One region of the Paraclostridium tenue genome, then DNA from elsewhere that is predicted to be linked to it. Evidence: predicted binding sites of a transcription regulator. Region 1 holds the regulator's gene; the other holds the start of a gene.
The links. The regulator HrcA, encoded in region 1, represses chaperone genes, less so after heat shock. The targets are predictions, from matches to a motif close to TTAGCACTCNNNNNNNNNGAGTGCTAA.

Region 1 (9,154 bases):
TAATTTATATTATTCATCGTCAACATATTAGATTTTAACAGAAATAAATCTAAAAATCAAGGATAATTATTAGTAAGTTCTTAAATATCTTTCCATTTGACTTTTTAGATTATAACCTATATCAAAATATTTTACAACATAGAAATTAATTATTATAAAAATTTTTAAATTAATCTGATTAGGTTATAAAATTATAAAAGTTGTTAACAATCTTTAGTATGATTTGATTTAAACTTTTAAATTGGAGGAAGTTTTATGATAAGTTTAAGAACCGATTTAGCGCTAGAAGCTAGAGAAATATATGAACAAGGAAATGATGCTGGTCATATACCTGGAGTTAAAATAGATACAAAGGAATTAGATAACTGTATTGTAAGCAAAGTAGAGGTTTTAAATGAAGAAGGCGCTAATATTATGAATAAGGGTATAGGAATTTATACAACTATAGAAAGTAAATTAATGAAGTATGACGATGATGAGTCAAGAGAACAGATTATAGAGTATTTAAAAGATGAATTAATAGACATACTTGGAACTGATAAAAATAAAAAAACTTTGGTCATTGGACTTGGGAATTGGAATATAACTTCAGATGCCCTAGGGCCTAAGGCAGTTTCAAAAACATTGGTAACTAGACATATATTTAAAAATTATAATAAAGATTATGATGATGATTTTACAGAAGTTGCAGGTCTTAGCCCTGGGGTTATGGGTATTACAGGGATTGAAACCAGTGAAATAGTAAAATCAATAGTAGACACGATAAAGCCAGACAGAGTTATAGCAATAGATGCATTGGCTTCTAGGAAGATGGAAAGAGTAAATTCTACAATACAAATATCAACAGCAGGTATTTCTCCTGGTGGAGGGGTAGGAAATAAGAGAAAAGCATTAAATAAAGAGTATCTAGGAGTTGATGTAATAGCTATAGGAGTTCCAACTGTTGTTGATGCAGCAACACTTACTAGTGATGTATTAGACCTTGCTATTGACAATTTAATGAGTCAATCTAAAGAAAGTGAAAGTTTTTATAATATGCTAAAGACTTTAAAAGAAGATGAAAAGTATCATCTTATAAAAGATTCATTAGAACCATATGATAAGAACTTGATAGTTACACCAAAAGATATAGATGATACTATAGAAAACTTATCTATAATTATAAGTGAAGGTTTAAATAGGTCTCTACATCCTGGCAGAATTGTAAATTAAGGAGGAGATAATATGGTAAGAAAACTTATAAGTCTCAGTCTTATAACTTGTATAGCTTGTATAGTATGTTTAAAGAAATCTTATGCATTAGAAAATGATGAGTTTTTAAAGTTTCTTATGAATACTAGTTATCCAGAAACTAAGTTAGAACAACCAAAAGATGAAAAAGAAATTAAAGATGATAATAATAAATCAAGTAAAAAAGATGATGAATTTGTAAAAATGTATGTTGGAGAAGAAAATTTACCCAGTGTAGAAAGTTCAAATAAAGCGTCTTCTGAAAGTGCTAAATATGTGGATAATGTATTAGTAACTAAAAATGATCCACAAATACTTATATACCACACTCATGGTGGCGAAACTTATGCAAACAGCCCTGCAGGAAATTACCACTCAGAAGATAAAGCAAATTCTACTTTAGAAATAGGAGCATCGCTTACTCAACAATTAAATAAAAGAGGTAGGGCAGTAGTTCACAATACTACATATCATGATATTCCTCAGTTTGTAGGTGCATATGGAAGAAGTTTAAAAACTATAGAAACTATGCAAACTAAATATAGTAGCATAGATATGATAATAGATTTGCATAGAGATGGAAGAACTTTAAAAACGAAAGAAGATGAGAAAAAATTCAAATATGCATGCACAGCCAATATAAATGGAGAAAATGTAGCTAAATTTTTATTTGTTGTAGGGAAAAAAAGCCCTAACTATTCTAAAAACTTAAAGTTAGCTGAGGAAATAACTGCATTTGCTGAAAGTAAGTACCCTGGAATAACAAGACCTGTAGTAACAAAGGGAACTGGAAACGCAAGATACAACCAACATAAATCGGACAATCCACTTTTAATAGAAGTAGGAGGTCAAATGAATACTACAGAGGAAGCAAAAGCATCCACTAAATACATAGCAGAAATAATTGATGAATTTTTAAAACAAAAAGGCATGTAGGTTTATTTTATGAGCCGTGTAGAGCGAAAACTAGAAGAAAAAAATAAGAAAAAAGCTAGAAAAGCCATTTATCGATTTATATTTTTAATAGTAATGACTTTTATTGTAAGCATTTGTGCATTTTTTATAGATAAAGAAGCAACACTTATGATAGGTGAAGTCAAAGAATATAATATAGAAGTTTTTATAAATAATTTTGGAAATTCTGTTATGGATACTATAAAGGATATAAAAGGGAAGTTAAGCAAACTTAATAACTTAAAATAAATTAGGGTTATCATTTTGATAACCCTAATTTATTTTAGAAAGTAAGTCTTTAAATTGTAGTATCAATATTTACATAATGACGGATATATTATAAAATAAAAGTTATGATAATAATAAAAAGGAGGAATAAAAGGTGGACAGTAAACAAAGTAGAACGAGAAATTTTAGTATAATAGCACATATAGACCATGGTAAGTCTACCTTAGCAGATAGATTAATTCAGCATACAGGACTTGTTAGTGAAAGAGAAATGAAAGATCAGTTACTAGATAATATGGATCTTGAGAGAGAAAGAGGAATCACTATAAAGCTTCAAAATATAAGATTAGTTTATAAAGCTAAGGATGGTAATGAGTATTTCTTAAACTTAATAGATACTCCAGGACACGTAGACTTTAACTATGAAGTTTCAAGAAGTTTAGCAGCTTGTGAGGGGGCATTACTTGTAGTTGATGCAGCACAAGGTGTTGAAGCTCAAACTTTAGCTAATGTTTACTTAGCACTAGATCAAGACTTAGAAATATTACCAGTGATAAACAAGATAGATTTACCAAGTGCAAGACCGGATGAAATAAAAGCAGAGATAGAAGATATAATAGGACTTGATGCAAGTGAAGCTCCACTTATATCGGCTAAAAGTGGTTTAAATATAGAAGATGTATTAGAAGATATAGTAAATAATGTACCAGCTCCAACAGGAGATAAAGACGCTCCTTTAAAAGCTTTAATATTTGACTCATATTATGATGCATATAAAGGTGTTGTAGCTTATGTTAGAGTATATGAAGGTACTGTTAAAAAAGGTATGACTATAAAGATGATGAACACTAACAAAAAGTTTGAAGTAACTGAAGTTGGTGTTATGGCTCCAGGACAAAGAGAATTAGATGAGTTAAGTGCTGGAGATGTTGGTTACATTGCAGCTAGTATAAAAGATATAAGAAGTTGTAGTGTTGGTGATACAATAACTGATGCTAACAATCCAACTGATGAACCAATGCCAGGATACAAAAAAGCTACTCCGATGGTTTATTGTGGTATATATCCAGGTGAAGGTGAGAAGTACGAAAACGTAAGAGATGCTTTAGAAAAGCTTCAAGTTAACGATGCAGCTCTTGAGTTTGAAGCTGAAAGTTCAGCAGCACTTGGATTTGGATTTAGATGTGGATTCTTAGGATTATTACATATGGAAATAATCCAAGAAAGATTAGAAAGAGAATTTGACCTAAATATAATAACTACAGCTCCATCTGTTATATACAGAGTAACAAAAACTGACGGAGAAGTGGTTATGGTACAAAACCCTGCTAACTTACCAGAACGTGATGAAATAGATATGATAGAAGAGCCTATGGTAAAAGGTGATATAATAGTTCCTAAAGATTACGTAGGTACTGTTATGGAACTTTGTCAAGAAAGACGTGGGGACATGATAAATATGGAATATATAGATGAAAAGAGAGTTATGCTTCACTATGATCTTCCACTTAATGAAGTTGTTTATGACTTCTTTGATGCCCTAAAATCTAGAACAAGAGGATATGGATCACTAGATTATGAATTAAAAGGATATGTTCCTTCTAAACTTGTAAAATTAGATATATTAATAAATAAAGAACAAGTTGATGCACTTAGCTTTATAGTTCACGAAAGTAGAGCTTATCCAAGAGGTAAAGCTATGTGTGAAAAATTAAAAGGAGAAATACCAAGACATCAATTTGCTGTGCCTATACAAGCAGCAGTTGGTAATAAGGTAGTTGCTAGAGAAACTATAAGTGCACTTAGAAAAGACGTACTTGCTAAGTGTTACGGTGGAGATATATCTCGTAAGAAGAAACTTCTTGAAAAACAAAAAGAAGGTAAGAAACGTATGAGACAAATAGGATCTGTTGAAGTTCCTCAAAAGGCGTTTATGTCTGTATTAAAATTAGATAGTTAATAAAAAGATGCTTATTTAAGCATCTTTTTTTTATTATATTAAGCCTAATTATTAAATTTTATTATTTATAGATTTGAAGTTGTATATAAGATTAAATTTAAAATTTTTATATAGAATACTTAATAAATAATTAGAAAAATATTACTATAAATAATTAAATAAAGAGTAATTGTAAATAATAGACAAAAAAATAAATAAAAGTGTCGAAATGTATTGTTATTTATAATGAAATGTAGTAATATTCAAATTGGACATTTTAATAAATCAAAATATAAGGAGGAAAACGATGAGTAACAAAGGACTTCAAAAAACTTTAGGTCTTTCAGCAGCGCTTTCTACAGTTGTAGGTATGGTTATAGGTGCAGGTGTATTCTTTAAACCTCAAGCTATATATGATGCAACAGGTGGAGCTCCAGGATTAGGTATGTTAGCATGGGTTATTGCTGGTTTCATAACTATCGCAGCAGGACTTACAGCGGCAGAGGTTTCAGCAGCAATACCAAAAACTGGTGGTATGATGATTTATATCCAAGAGATATATGGAGAAAGATTAGGATTTTTAACAGGGTGGATGCAAACGGTATTATTCTTCCCAGCTACAGCTGCAGCACTAGGTGTAATATTTGCTCAACAAGCAGCAACAATAATAGGGCAAAATGAAAACAACATGTCAGTTGTTTTACCAATAGCGTTAGGAATTATATTATTTTTAGCTGTATTAAATACAGTTGGATCAAAATTAGGTGGAACAATACAAACTGTTGCCACTATATGTAAATTAATACCATTAGGTGTTATAATGATATTTGGATTTATAAATGGATCTGGTGATAATTCAATAACTACTCCATTAGTGGCACAAAATTTATCAGTAGGAACTGTTTTAGGACAAGTATTAATAGCAGCGTTATTTGCATATGATGGATGGATAAACGTTGGAGCTATAGCTGGAGAAATGAAAAATCCAGGGAAAGATTTACCTAAAGCTATAGTTGGTGGACTATCAATAGTTATGGCAGTTTATGTAATAATAAACTTAGCATACTTATGGGTTGTACCAGCAAATGAAATGGCACAAGTTAGTGCTCCTGCAGCTTTAGTTGCAGAAAAGATGTTTGGACCAATAGGTGGTAAGTTAGTTACTGCTGGTATATTAATATCAGTATTTGGTGGACTAAATGGATACTTATTAACTGGACCTAGAATATCTTACGCTTTAGCTTGCGAAGGTACATTACCAGGAAGCAAAGCTTTCTCTAAGTTAAATAAAGGTGGAGTTCCAGCAAATGCTACATTCTTAATGGCAATACTTGCTTGTATATATGCATTATCTGGACAATTTAACTTATTAACAGACTTAACAATATTTATAATATGGGTATTTTATGTATTAACTTTTATAGGTGTGATGAAGTTAAGAAAAGATCAACCAAACTTAGAAAGACCTTATAAAGTACCTTTATATCCAATAATACCATTAATAGCTATAGCAGGAGGATTATTCGTTATAGTTAACCAATTAATGAACAATACTTTAATAGCAGCAGGTGGATTAATAGTTACAGCTATAGGATTACCTGTGTATTCAATAATGAAAAAGAAAAATTAGTAATTAATTACATATAAAGAGATAGTATTAATACTATCTCTTTTTTATTTTTAAATAAATAATAGAATGTATTATATGTTGATAAGATTAGAATACTTATATAATAATGTATAATATATATAATTATATTTAATAAAGGAGATATTATGTTAGGACTATATATACATGTGCCATTTTGTGCGCAAAAATGTTATTATTGTGATTTTAATTCATATAAAATTAAAAGTAATGAAAAAGAAGATTATTTAATAAATATAGAAAAAGAGATGAAATTTTATAAAGAGGAATTTAAGGACAAGTACTTTGATACTGTATTTTTTGGAGGGGGGACTCCAAGTATATTAAAAATTGATGAATTAAGAAAACTTGTTAATTATATGTATGAAAATTTTAATATAAAAAAAGATGCAGAAATAACTATTGAATGTAACCCAGGAACTATAAATAAAGAAAAATTAAAAGCTATTAAAGAAATGGGAATAAATAGATTGAGTATAGGGCTTCAAGCTACCCAAAATTATCACTTAAAATCTATAGGAAGAATACATACATATGAAGAATTTGAGAAAAACTATTATGATGCTATAGACGTAGGATTAACTAATATAAATATAGATTTAATGTATGCTCTTCCAAATCAAAAAGAAGAAGAATGGAAAGAAACATTAGATAAAATTATAAAGCTAAATCCATCACATATATCAGCGTACTCTCTTATATTAGAAGAAGGAACTAAACTTTATGATATGTATGAAAATAATGAATTTAACCTTTTAGATGAGGATACAGATATAGATATGTATGAATATACTATAAATACATTAAAAAAGCATGGATACAATCAATATGAAATATCTAATTATGCAAAACAAGGAAAAGAGTGTAAGCATAATATAATATATTGGAAATGTGACAACTATTTAGGGTTAGGGCCTGGAGCGTCAGGGTATATAAATGATATAAGATACTCTAATATAAAAAATTTAAATGAATATAATAATAAAATTAATCAAAATATAAAACCTATAGACGAAGAAAATAAATTAAATGACAAAGATAAAATAGAAGAATTTATTTTTATGGGACTTAGAATGAATGAAGGGATAAATCTAGAAGTATTTAAAGAAAGATTTAAGATTGATTTTTATGAATTATATAAAGATGTTTTAGACAAATTATTAGAGCGTGAACTTGTAAAATTAGACAAATTTAATTTGTCTTTGACTCAAAAAGGAAGAGAAATTTCAAACAGTGTATTTATAGAATTTATAAATTAATTAAAAACTGTTGACAAAGAATTTTTAAAGTGTTATAAAATATATATAATCTTTTAGCACTCCAACTTAATGAGTGCTAACAAAAGAGGAGGCTTAGGATTATGGTGGAACTAAATGAAAGAAAACTAAATATCCTTAAAGCTATAGTTAAAGATTATATAGAAACTGCAGAAGCTGTAGGATCTAGAACTCTTTCTAAAAAGTATGAGTTAGGAATAAGCGCAGCCACGATAAGAAATGAAATGGCTGACTTAGAAGAATTAGGATATTTAATTCAACCTCATACCTCCTCAGGGAGAATTCCTTCAGAAAAAGGATATAAGCTTTATGTTGATTCTCTTATGAAAGAACATGAATTAGATAATGTTGAAAAAAAATTAATAAAAGAATCAATAAATAAAAATATAAACTATATGAATGATTTAATACATGAAACATCTAAGTTGATATCAAAGTTAACTAATTATACAACTATAGCTGTTACTAAAAATGTATCAAGTTTACAAAATATAAAACATATACAGTTAGTTGGATTAGATGAAAAAAGTATAGTTTTAATAGTAGTTACTGAAAAAGGCGAAATTAAAAATACAAATCTTTCAACTAATGTGCAAATTGATCAAGCTAAGCTTAATTTAATTTCTGATAATCTTACTAGAAAGCTTTCAGGTAAAAATATAACTGAGATAGACGATGAGTTTTTAAACTACATAAAATACGAGATTACAGAAAACTCTTTAGTTATAGATAAGCTTATAGATTCATTAAACTTTGGTTTTGAAGAAAATGATACATCGATTTCTTTAAGTGGAGCAACTAATATATTTAATTTCCCAGAGTTTAGTGATGTAGTTAGAGCAAAAACATTTTTAACTATGTTAGAAGAAAAAGAAAATATATCTAGCATGTTAAAATCAAGAGGAATTCAAAAAGAAAATCTAAATATAATTATCGGAAGTGATAATGAATGTAAGGTAGCTCAAGATTGTAGTATTATAACTGCAACTTACAATATAGATAAAGATGTAGTAGGAAAGATTAGTTTGATTGGGCCAACTAGAATGGATTATGCAAAAGTATACTCAATACTTAATTATATGGGACTACTACTAAACAAAAAATAGTTAGGGGTGTAAGTTTTGGAAAAAGATATGCAAGAAGAATTACAAGAAGAAGTAAAAGAAAATGCTTCAGAAGAAGTCGAAGAAACTATAGAAGAAGCAATAGAAGAAGCGACAGAAGCTAAAGAAACTTCAGAAGCTGATGAAAAAGACAAAAAGGTAGAAGAATTAACTGATACTCTTCAAAGACTTCAAGCTGAATATGCTAACTATAGAAGAAGAACTCAACAAGAGAAAGAAACTATGGGTATATTTGCTAATGAAAAAATCTTAAATGAGTTAATACCAGTTATGGATAATATGGAAAGAGCTATGGATGCTTGTACTGATAAAGAAGATAGTATGTATAAGGGAATTGACATGGTTCAAAAACAATTAAAAGCTACATTTGAGAAATTCGGACTAGAAGAAATAGAAGCTGAAGGTCAAGAATTTGATCCAAACCTACACTTAGCAGTTATGCAAGAACCCGTAGAAGGCACTGAAGCTAATAAAGTGGTTATGGTTTTACAAAAAGGGTATAAATTAAATACAAAAGTACTAAGACCTGCAATGGTTAAAGTATCTTGCTAATAAATAAACAATTAAGATTGAATTAATATCAATATTATATAGAAGAATTCAAGGAGGATATTAAAATGGGAAAAATAATAGGAATTGACTTAGGAACAACAAACTCTTGTGTTGCGGTTTTAGAAGGTGGAGAACCTCAAATAATACCAAACTCAGAAGGAATGAGAACTACTCCGTCAGTAGTTGCATTTACTAAAGATGG
Region 2 (9,154 bases), on a different contig from region 1:
ATAAAAGTCATATATAGATTTTATTGAAAACATTAGTGCACTTGATCCAATCACACTATATATATAATCTTTTTTATGTAAACTTTTTGAAAAAAACTTAATTCCTATTATTATATATAATATAGCTAAAAATATATTATAGTACTTATAAAAATTAACTATAACTAAATTATATGGATATATATAATTATACTCTATATACAGAGATACTAAAGTTATTATTATTGTTATTAAAAATGCTTTTACTTTATTATTTATAATAATTCTTTTTAAATTATAAAAATTACTCACTGCTATATACACAACACTTACTCTTATAAAAGATGTTATTATTGCATAATATTCATGTAAATTAGGATATAAATAATTTAATGTATTTGAAATGCATATATCTAAAAAGAACATAGTATACATAAGCGACATTATAAATAATTCTTCTTTTTTATTACTCATATAAGATAACAAACAACTTAAAATACCAAGCATAGATAAAATCGCTATAAATATCCTAATAAAATCAGTATTTGTCAATTCAAATATCGTCTTTGGACCTAAAAGTTCTATAAGTCTTAAAATATATCCTCCAAATACAAATATTGATATTATAAGTATAACTACTATATCAATTCTTTTTTTTTCTTTTATATGTTCTAAAGTATTTGTATGCCCCATATTATTTCCCCTTTATTTGATAATTTATATATTTAAATTATAATGTATAGTTTATTAATTCCCATCATTTAATAGTCTTAAAACACTTAATTTTATTCATTCATTAAACTTCTTTATTTATTTTTAAAAATCTATTTTATTAACGGCTCATATATAAACTTTGGCATAGATGATGCTAGTAATCTAAAATCTTTACTTGTTTTTGGTATTTTAAAATCCTTTATAATAAATCTGTTTACATCGTCTACTACTACTGAAACATCACTTAAATCATTTTTTATGTATCCCATTTTTAGTTTTTGTTTATTAAGTATATATTAACATAAAAAAAGTACTATCTAAAATTTAGATAGTACCTTTAAACTAAATTAATATTCTATTTTACCTCTTACTTTACAGATACTTTTATATTATCATTTTCCTCATCTACTATTATAGTACATCCGTTATATATCTCACCAGCTATTAACTTCTTAGCTATCATAGTCTCCAATACATTGCTTATATATCTTTTTAATGGTCTTGCTCCGTAAATAGGATCGTAACCTTCTTTAACCATTATGTCTTTTGCACTATCCGTAACTTCAACTTTTATATCTTTATCATGTAATCTATTTTTTAAAGACTTCATGAATATATCTATTATTTGCTTGATTCCTTCTTTATCTAATGGTTTAAACATTATAATATCATCAACTCTATTTAAAAACTCTGGCTTAAATCTCATTTTCATTTCATTCATAACTAACTCTTTAGCTTCATCATTTATATTTTCACCAGCTTCTAATAAATATGAACTACCTATATTTGAAGTCATTATTATTATAGTGTTTTTAAAATCTACTGTTTTACCTTTATTGTCAGTAAGTCTTCCATCATCTAATATTTGAAGGAATAAGTTAAATACATCTTCATGTGCTTTTTCTATCTCGTCAAATAATATTACAGAATATGGATTTCTTCTAACAGCTTCTGTTAATTGTCCACCTTCTTCATATCCTATGTATCCTGGAGGTGGTCCTATAAGTCTAGATACTGCATGTTTTTCCATGTATTCAGACATGTCTATTCTTATTATATTCTCTTCACTATCAAATAAGTTGTTAGCTAAAGTTTTTGCAAGTTCTGTTTTACCAACTCCTGTAGGTCCTAAGAATATAAATGAACCTATTGGCTTATTCTCATCTTTAAGTCCTGCACGAGCACGAATTACTGCATTACTTACAGCAGTTACTGCTTCATCTTGACCGATTACTCTTTTGTGAAGCTCATCTTCTAATTTTAATAGTTTTTCTCTTTCTCCTTCTACAAGCTTAGTAACTGGTATTCCTGTCCACTTAGCAACTATTTGAGATATTTCATTTTCAGTAACTTCTTCTTTTAGTAATGCATTTTCATAACTTTCACTAATTTTTTGTTCATGTTCTTTTATTTGCTCTTCTAGCTTTGGTATTATACCGTATTTTAATTCTGCTGCTTTATTAAAATCATATTCTCTTTCATATTTTTCTACATTACCTTTAGCTTCATCAAGCTTAGCTTTTAAATTTCTAATCTCTAATATTTGACTTTTTTCTTTTTCATACTTAGCAGTCATTTCATCGTTCTTAGATTTTAACTCAGCTAATTCTTTGCTTAAGTTTTCAAGTCTTATTTTACTTTTTTCATCATTTTCTTTAAGTAATGCTTCTCTTTCTGTTTCTAATGTTAATAATCTTCTTCTAACAACATCTAATTCTGTTGGAAGAGAATCTATTTCACTTCTTATCATTGCTCCAGCTTCGTCTATTAAATCTATTGCTTTATCTGGTAAGAATCTATCTTGTATATATCTATCTGAAAGTTTTGCTGCTGCAACTATTGCACTATCATGTATTCTTATACCATGATGTATTTCAAATCTTTCTTTAAGACCACGAAGTATTGATATTGTATCACTTACACTAGGTTCTTCAGCCATAACTGGTTGGAAACGTCTTTCAAGTGCTTTATCTTTTTCTATATATTGTCTATATTCATCAAATGTAGTTGCACCTATACAATTTAACTCTCCTCTTGCTAACATTGGTTTTATTAAGTTTCCGGCATCCATGGCACCATCAGTTTTTCCAGCGCCAACTATTGTGTGTATCTCATCTATAAATAGTATTATCTTACCTTCAGAACCTTGAACTTCTTTAAGTACTGCTTTTAATCTTTCTTCAAATTCTCCTCTATATTTAGCTCCTGCAATTAAAGCTCCCATATCTAATGAGAATATTACCTTATCTTTTAATCCTTCAGGAACATCTCCTCTTACTATTCTTTCAGCTAATCCTTCAACTATTGCTGTTTTACCAACTCCAGGTTCTCCTATTAAAACTGGGTTATTTTTAGTTCTTCTTGATAAAATTCTTACAACTCTTCTTATTTCTTCATCTCTTCCTATTACAGGGTCTAATTTATTCTTTTTAGCTAATTCTACTAAGTTAGTAGCATATCTTTCTAATGCTTCATATGTTCCTTCTGGGTCATTAGTTTCAACTCTTTGATTTCCTCTAATCTTTGATAAGACATTTAAAAAATCATTTTTATTTAAATTAAATTGTTTAAATATTTTTCCCACATTAGTTTTAGCTTCTGTCTCCATCATTGCAATCATAATATGTTCTACACTTATGTATGCATCTTTAAATTCCTTAGATATTTCTTCAGCTTTTATTAATACTTCATTTATTTTTCTTGTAGCTGTTACCCCTTGTGAGCTTATTCCTTCACCATGTACTTGTGGTAATTTGTTTAGTTCTGTATTTATACTATTATTTAATGATGCTATAGATATATTCATTTTTTCTAATATATTTGGAATCAGTCCATCTTCTTGATTTACAAGTGCACTTAATAAATGAATTACATCTACTTGTTGATTGTTATTTTTTACTGCTATATCATAAGCTTCGTTTAAGCCTTTTTGTACTCTTACTGTCATTTTCTCTATGTTCATATTAAAATTCCTCCACTATTAAGTTTTATGTTACCTATTTTTTAATAGTAAAATTTAAAATCTATATTTGTTATCACTCTCTTCGGTAGAGTGCTAATAATTTGTTATTAATAATATATACATATATTTACATTTTGTCAATAAAATTTTTAAATTTTTTACTAGTTTTATTAATAGGTATTTAAATTCATTATTTAACTTTTAAATATGATTAATAAGCCAAAAATATTTGAATAGGTTTTCCTCGTGTGGTAAAATAGAAAAAAAAAGGATGTGATTATATGAAGAAGATTTTAGTCCCTATCGATGGTAGTGAAAGAAGTAAAAAATCCTTAGATTTTGTCTTAAGTAAGTATCCAAAAGATAAGTTTAGCATAACACTAATGAGTGTTAATGATGTGAGTCTAACCAATATAACAAATCCAATGCTTATAGATATTAAAATGAAAGAATCTCAAAAGAAAGTAAATTGTCTATTAGAAAGTTTAAAAGATCAGTTAGCAGAATATGAAGTAGAAACATATACAGTATTTGGAGATCCTGGTCCAGAGATTATAAAAAAATCAGTAGATGATGATTTTGATTTAATAATTATGACTAAATCAACAAAAAAACATTTTATAGATTCTATAGGTTCTGTAACTTTATATGTAGTAAAAAAATCTAAATGCACTGTTGTTATAGTTCCTGAATAAATTATTTGTACAATAATAGTTTTAAGAAATAAAATATAGAATAGTTAAAGGAGCATTAATTATTAATGCTCCTTTTTTATTAATATTAATAGACTTCTATATTACCATATGACCCTATTATTATTTACCTATTTTAATACCTAAGTTGTAGGATTCTTCTTTTTATCCTTAGAGCTTATTCCCCCATTTTTTTTAATAAATTCATTATGAACAGTCTTAACAGTTCCAGTAAGAGCTAATAATGCAACTAAGTTAGGAATTACCATAAGTCCATTAAACATATCCGACATTGTCCATACAATAGATACTTCTCCTAATGTTCCAAGTAATACACAAATACATACAAGTACTCCATATATCTTAACAGCCTTTGCTCCAAATAGATATTTTATATTCGCTTCTCCAAAGAAGTACCATCCAATAATAGTAGAAAATGCAAAGAAGAACATACAAATAGCTATAAATATATCTCCAAACTTACCAAATACTGATGAGAACCCTGCTTGAGTAAGTGCAGTACCTATGATAGAACCATCTGGAGTTACTGAACGAGTCGTAATGATAACTAAAGCTGTTAAATTTAATATAACAAAAGTATCTATGAATACTCCCATCATAGCAACAAATCCTTGTTCTGATGGATGATCAACTTTTGCCACTGCATGAGCATGTGGTGTAGAACCCATACCAGCTTCATTTGAAAACAGTCCACGTGCAACACCTTTACTCATAGCCTTTTGGATAGTAGCTCCAATAACACCTCCTGCTATTGATTGAGGTGCAAATGCTCCTACAAATATTTCTTGGAATGCTAAAGGAATATTTCTAAAGTTAACTAAAATAACAATTAAAGATCCTATAATATAAAATAATGCCATTATTGGTACGATTGTTTCTGTAACTTTAGCTATTCTACTAATACCTCCTGAAAACACTACAAAGGATAATGCTGCTAATATGAAACCTATTATAATTGGTTTTATACCAAACGCAGTATCAAATGCAGCTGCAATAGAATTTGATTGTACTGCATTTCCCATAAATCCTAGAGCTAATATAATAAATATTGCAAATAAGCTTGCTAAAATCTTCCCGAATTTACCTTTAAATGCTCCTTCTATATAATAAACTGGACCACCTGTTACTGTTTTATCTTCGCCAACTTGCTTATACTTTTGTGCCATTACAGCTTCTGCATAAATTGTTGCCATACCAAAGAATGCACTAACCCACATCCAAAATATTGCTCCAGGTCCTCCAACTGCAATTGCAGTAGCTGCTCCTGCTAAGTTACCAGTACCAACTTGTGCTGCTATTGCTGTAGCTAGTGACTGAAACTGTGACATTCCGTCTGCACCAGCTTTTTCACTCTTTTTAAATAGGCCTCCAAAAGTTCTTCTGAATCCTTCTCCAAAACCTCTAACTTGAATAAATTTTAATTGAATTGTATACCATATGCCTGTTCCTACAAGTAAAAATAATAGGATATTTTTATCCCATAAGATACCATTTACAGCATCTACAATTTTTGATACTACTTCCATTGCAAACTCCCCCCTCGTTATTGAATTTAGCATGGCTAAGTTTTTCATTTAAATCCACAACCTGACTTATATTTATATCAAAGAATTTTTCAAATATTATTATGGATTTTATATATAACTACTTATGTATGAAAAATTCAGTGATAACATAAAAACTAATATTCTATAACTTAATGGACTTCTTTGACGAGTTTACTTATGAATTATGTCTAAGTTATCTTATCTATAGTTTAACTTAGTGATTGTAATTTGAATTGATATTATTAGAAATAATAAATACTATTTATATCTATATTGTATATATTTTTTTTGATTTTCACAATATAAATATAGTCATTATCAATTTTTATAACATTAAATATAGATCTTATCTATATTTAATGTTATAAAAATATAATTTACATGTGCAAAGTTAAATTTCCTTTTTTAATACTATATACATAAATATAAATAGTATGACTAAATAAAAAAGGTATTGATTATTCATCAAATACCTTTTTTAATTATTTTATTTTTATAAGTTTTATATTTAAAAGCTTGTTTTAATTCTTATCTAATAAAATTAGTTCTTAATCTATCTTCTTTTTCAGGTATATTTATACCATTTGCTTTTCCTAATTCAATACATTTCATTAACCATGCCATGTTATTTCCTAAAACACGCATAGTTTGCATACCTTCTAAATCTTTTCTAACCTCATCTGGATTACTTCCATGAACCATATTCCAATACTGAGAACTTACCACTGGCATATTATTTATTGTAAAATATTTATTAATTTGATCAAAAGTCGCAGTAGTTCCTCCTCTTCTAGCACTTGTTATACATGCTCCTGGTTTATATGCAAGATGTTTTCCTCCACTATAAAATGCTCTATCTAAAAATGAAGTTAATGCACCAGATGCTGCTGCATAGTGAACTGGAGATCCAAATACAAATCCATCTACTTCTTTTGCTTTCTCTGTAAATTCATTTACTACATCATCCATAAAGCATTTTCCATTTTTATAGCATGAACCACATCCTATACATCCACAGATTGGTTTAGTTCCTACTTGAAATATCTCTGTTTTTATTCCATTTTCTTCTAATGATTTAGCTACTTCTGTAAGTGCGGTATAAGTACATCCTTTTAAATGAGGACTTCCATTTACTAATAATACTTTCATGTTTTTCTCTCCCTTTAAAAAATTACTTTTTGGCTTTATACATTACGATTATATCACAAAAGATATTCTTTAAATTATATAAAAATACCTTATTTAGGTATTTTTAATCCAAAAAAGATATTGACATAAAATCATGCCAATATCTTTTCTTAGATTTTAATGATGGGTAAAAAGTTTGATTTTTAAAATCCATAAAATATAATTTAGTTGCTCTTTATTTATTTTCAGACTTTTCTCTTCTTCCAATTAAACTCCAGTATAATACAAATGCTACTGCAGAAATGATTGCTAATACAATTAAAACATTACTATATTGTATACATATTGCATTATTAAAAAGACCAGTAATATTTTTTCCTAAAGGCTTAGCTTCCATAAGTACTGCTACATATGTTATACCAATTGATGTAGCTATATTTAAACAAAAATTATAAAAACCAATAGCAGTTCCTGAGTTTTCTTTAGGTATTGTTTTTATTAATGTATCAATCATAGGTGCATACATAAATGCAAATGAACTAGAAAATAGTATCATTACAAATACAAATACGTATACTGATGTTTGTATAAATAAACTACCAAAAATAAGACTTATTATTATACCTATTATAGCCATTTGAATACATTGCTTGCTTCCAAATCTTTTTGCAACATTTCCAGACATCGCTCCTACAATAGCTGCTAAAACATAAGATGGAACTAAAAGTAGTGAAACTTGATCTAATCTATAATTATATATATATTCAATTAAGAATGGGAACATAAATATAAATGCAAGTTGAACACTATATATAACAAAAGCTACAATTAGTACTGATATAAAATTTCTGTTTTTGAAAAATTCAATACTGATAAAAGCTTTTTTATTTTTACTTATATATGTAATAAATAATACAAGCGCAATTATTAAAGCTACTAAATAAATCCATTCAAATCCTGAAACAAAAAGCATTAATGATGCTGAAACTGCTGAAACTAATATAAATCCTACAAAATCAATTCCTTTGCCTGTAGATTTTTCTTTAGGAATATACTTTAATATAAAAGGTAGTATTAATAAAGTTAATAATGGAATTAAAAATAATACTGTCCAATGTAAGTATGTTGATATATATCCACCTGTAAGAGTACCAATTACTTGTGATATAGCAAAACTACTTGTACTAAACCCTAAATACTTCTTTTGTTCACTATCTTTAAAGTATTTTGCAACAAATATTACATATAAAGTTTCCGCACTTCCTAGTCCTGCTGCTTGAATTATTCTTGAAATGATTATCATAAAAAATGATTTTTGAAAAATAAATCCTAATAATGATCCAATACAAATTAAGAAAACTCCTAGTGTTAGTAAATTTCTAATGCTTATTGAATCTGCTAAAGAAGCATATACAATTGCTCCAATACCAATAACCAATCCAGCTAAAGTTACCTGCCAACTAACAGCAGTAGCAGATAAATTAAAAGCACTTGCTAAATCTGCAGAAATAATTTTAAATGAATTGTCTATAACTAGCGCAAAAATCATTAAAGCCAGTACTGCAGGCACTGCTTTTTTTATTTGTACCTCCTCCATCTCTTTTGAAGTACTAAGTGAATTTTCCATGTTGACACCTCTTTTATTCTTTTTTCATCTTAGTCTTTTTCAAAATCGTTTTCAGATTCGCTATTAATAATCTGTTTATTTTGATTCGACATTTTTAGACGAAATTAATATTAACATATATTTTTCTCAATTGCAATACTTAGTTAAACTGCATATTTTACTAGATTTTAAGTCTTTATTTTGATTTTTATATAATAAGCTTTAAAAAATTATTTTATATTTTAAAAATATTTTAAATTTAGTTTAAATTTTATATTTTAAAAATATAAAAGACCATATTGAATATTTATCAACATGATCTTTTAAAATTTATTATAAAATTGGTGCTTGATTGTTCATTGAGTAACCATCACTTCTAACATCACTCATATCTAATGTATCTTCTTTTATTTTAACCTTACTAAGTTTTTTAACTGCTCCATAAGGCTCTCTTAATGAAAGTTTATCTCCTCTTCCAGAGATAACCCATAAAATTTTATATCCT

Region 2: a site for HrcA is predicted at 3,726-3,752, ahead of clpB (ATP-dependent chaperone ClpB). Genes of this name have one in related genera too.

The regions. Positions count from the first base shown of each region.
Region 1 is NZ_BAAACP010000003.1:120,655-129,808, forward strand. It holds gene gpr (GPR endopeptidase) at 256-1,212, shown strand; gene spoIIP (stage II sporulation protein P) at 1,225-2,166, shown strand; gene ABFX13_RS03940 (hypothetical protein) at 2,176-2,433, shown strand; gene lepA (translation elongation factor 4) at 2,567-4,372, shown strand; gene ABFX13_RS03950 (APC family permease) at 4,659-5,981, shown strand; gene hemW (radical SAM family heme chaperone HemW) at 6,128-7,258, shown strand; gene hrcA (heat-inducible transcriptional repressor HrcA) at 7,363-8,382, shown strand; gene grpE (nucleotide exchange factor GrpE) at 8,398-8,952, shown strand; gene dnaK (molecular chaperone DnaK) at 9,018-9,154, shown strand, end outside.
Region 2 is NZ_BAAACP010000017.1:10,695-19,848, forward strand. It holds gene ABFX13_RS12020 (sensor histidine kinase) at 1-672, opposite strand, end outside; gene ABFX13_RS12025 (hypothetical protein) at 804-962, opposite strand; gene clpB (ATP-dependent chaperone ClpB) at 1,061-3,655, opposite strand; gene ABFX13_RS12035 (universal stress protein) at 3,937-4,350, shown strand; gene ABFX13_RS12040 (alanine/glycine:cation symporter family protein) at 4,491-5,894, opposite strand; gene ABFX13_RS12045 (flavodoxin family protein) at 6,444-7,064, opposite strand; gene ABFX13_RS12050 (MFS transporter) at 7,279-8,640, opposite strand; gene ABFX13_RS12055 (vWA domain-containing protein) at 8,983-9,154, opposite strand, start outside.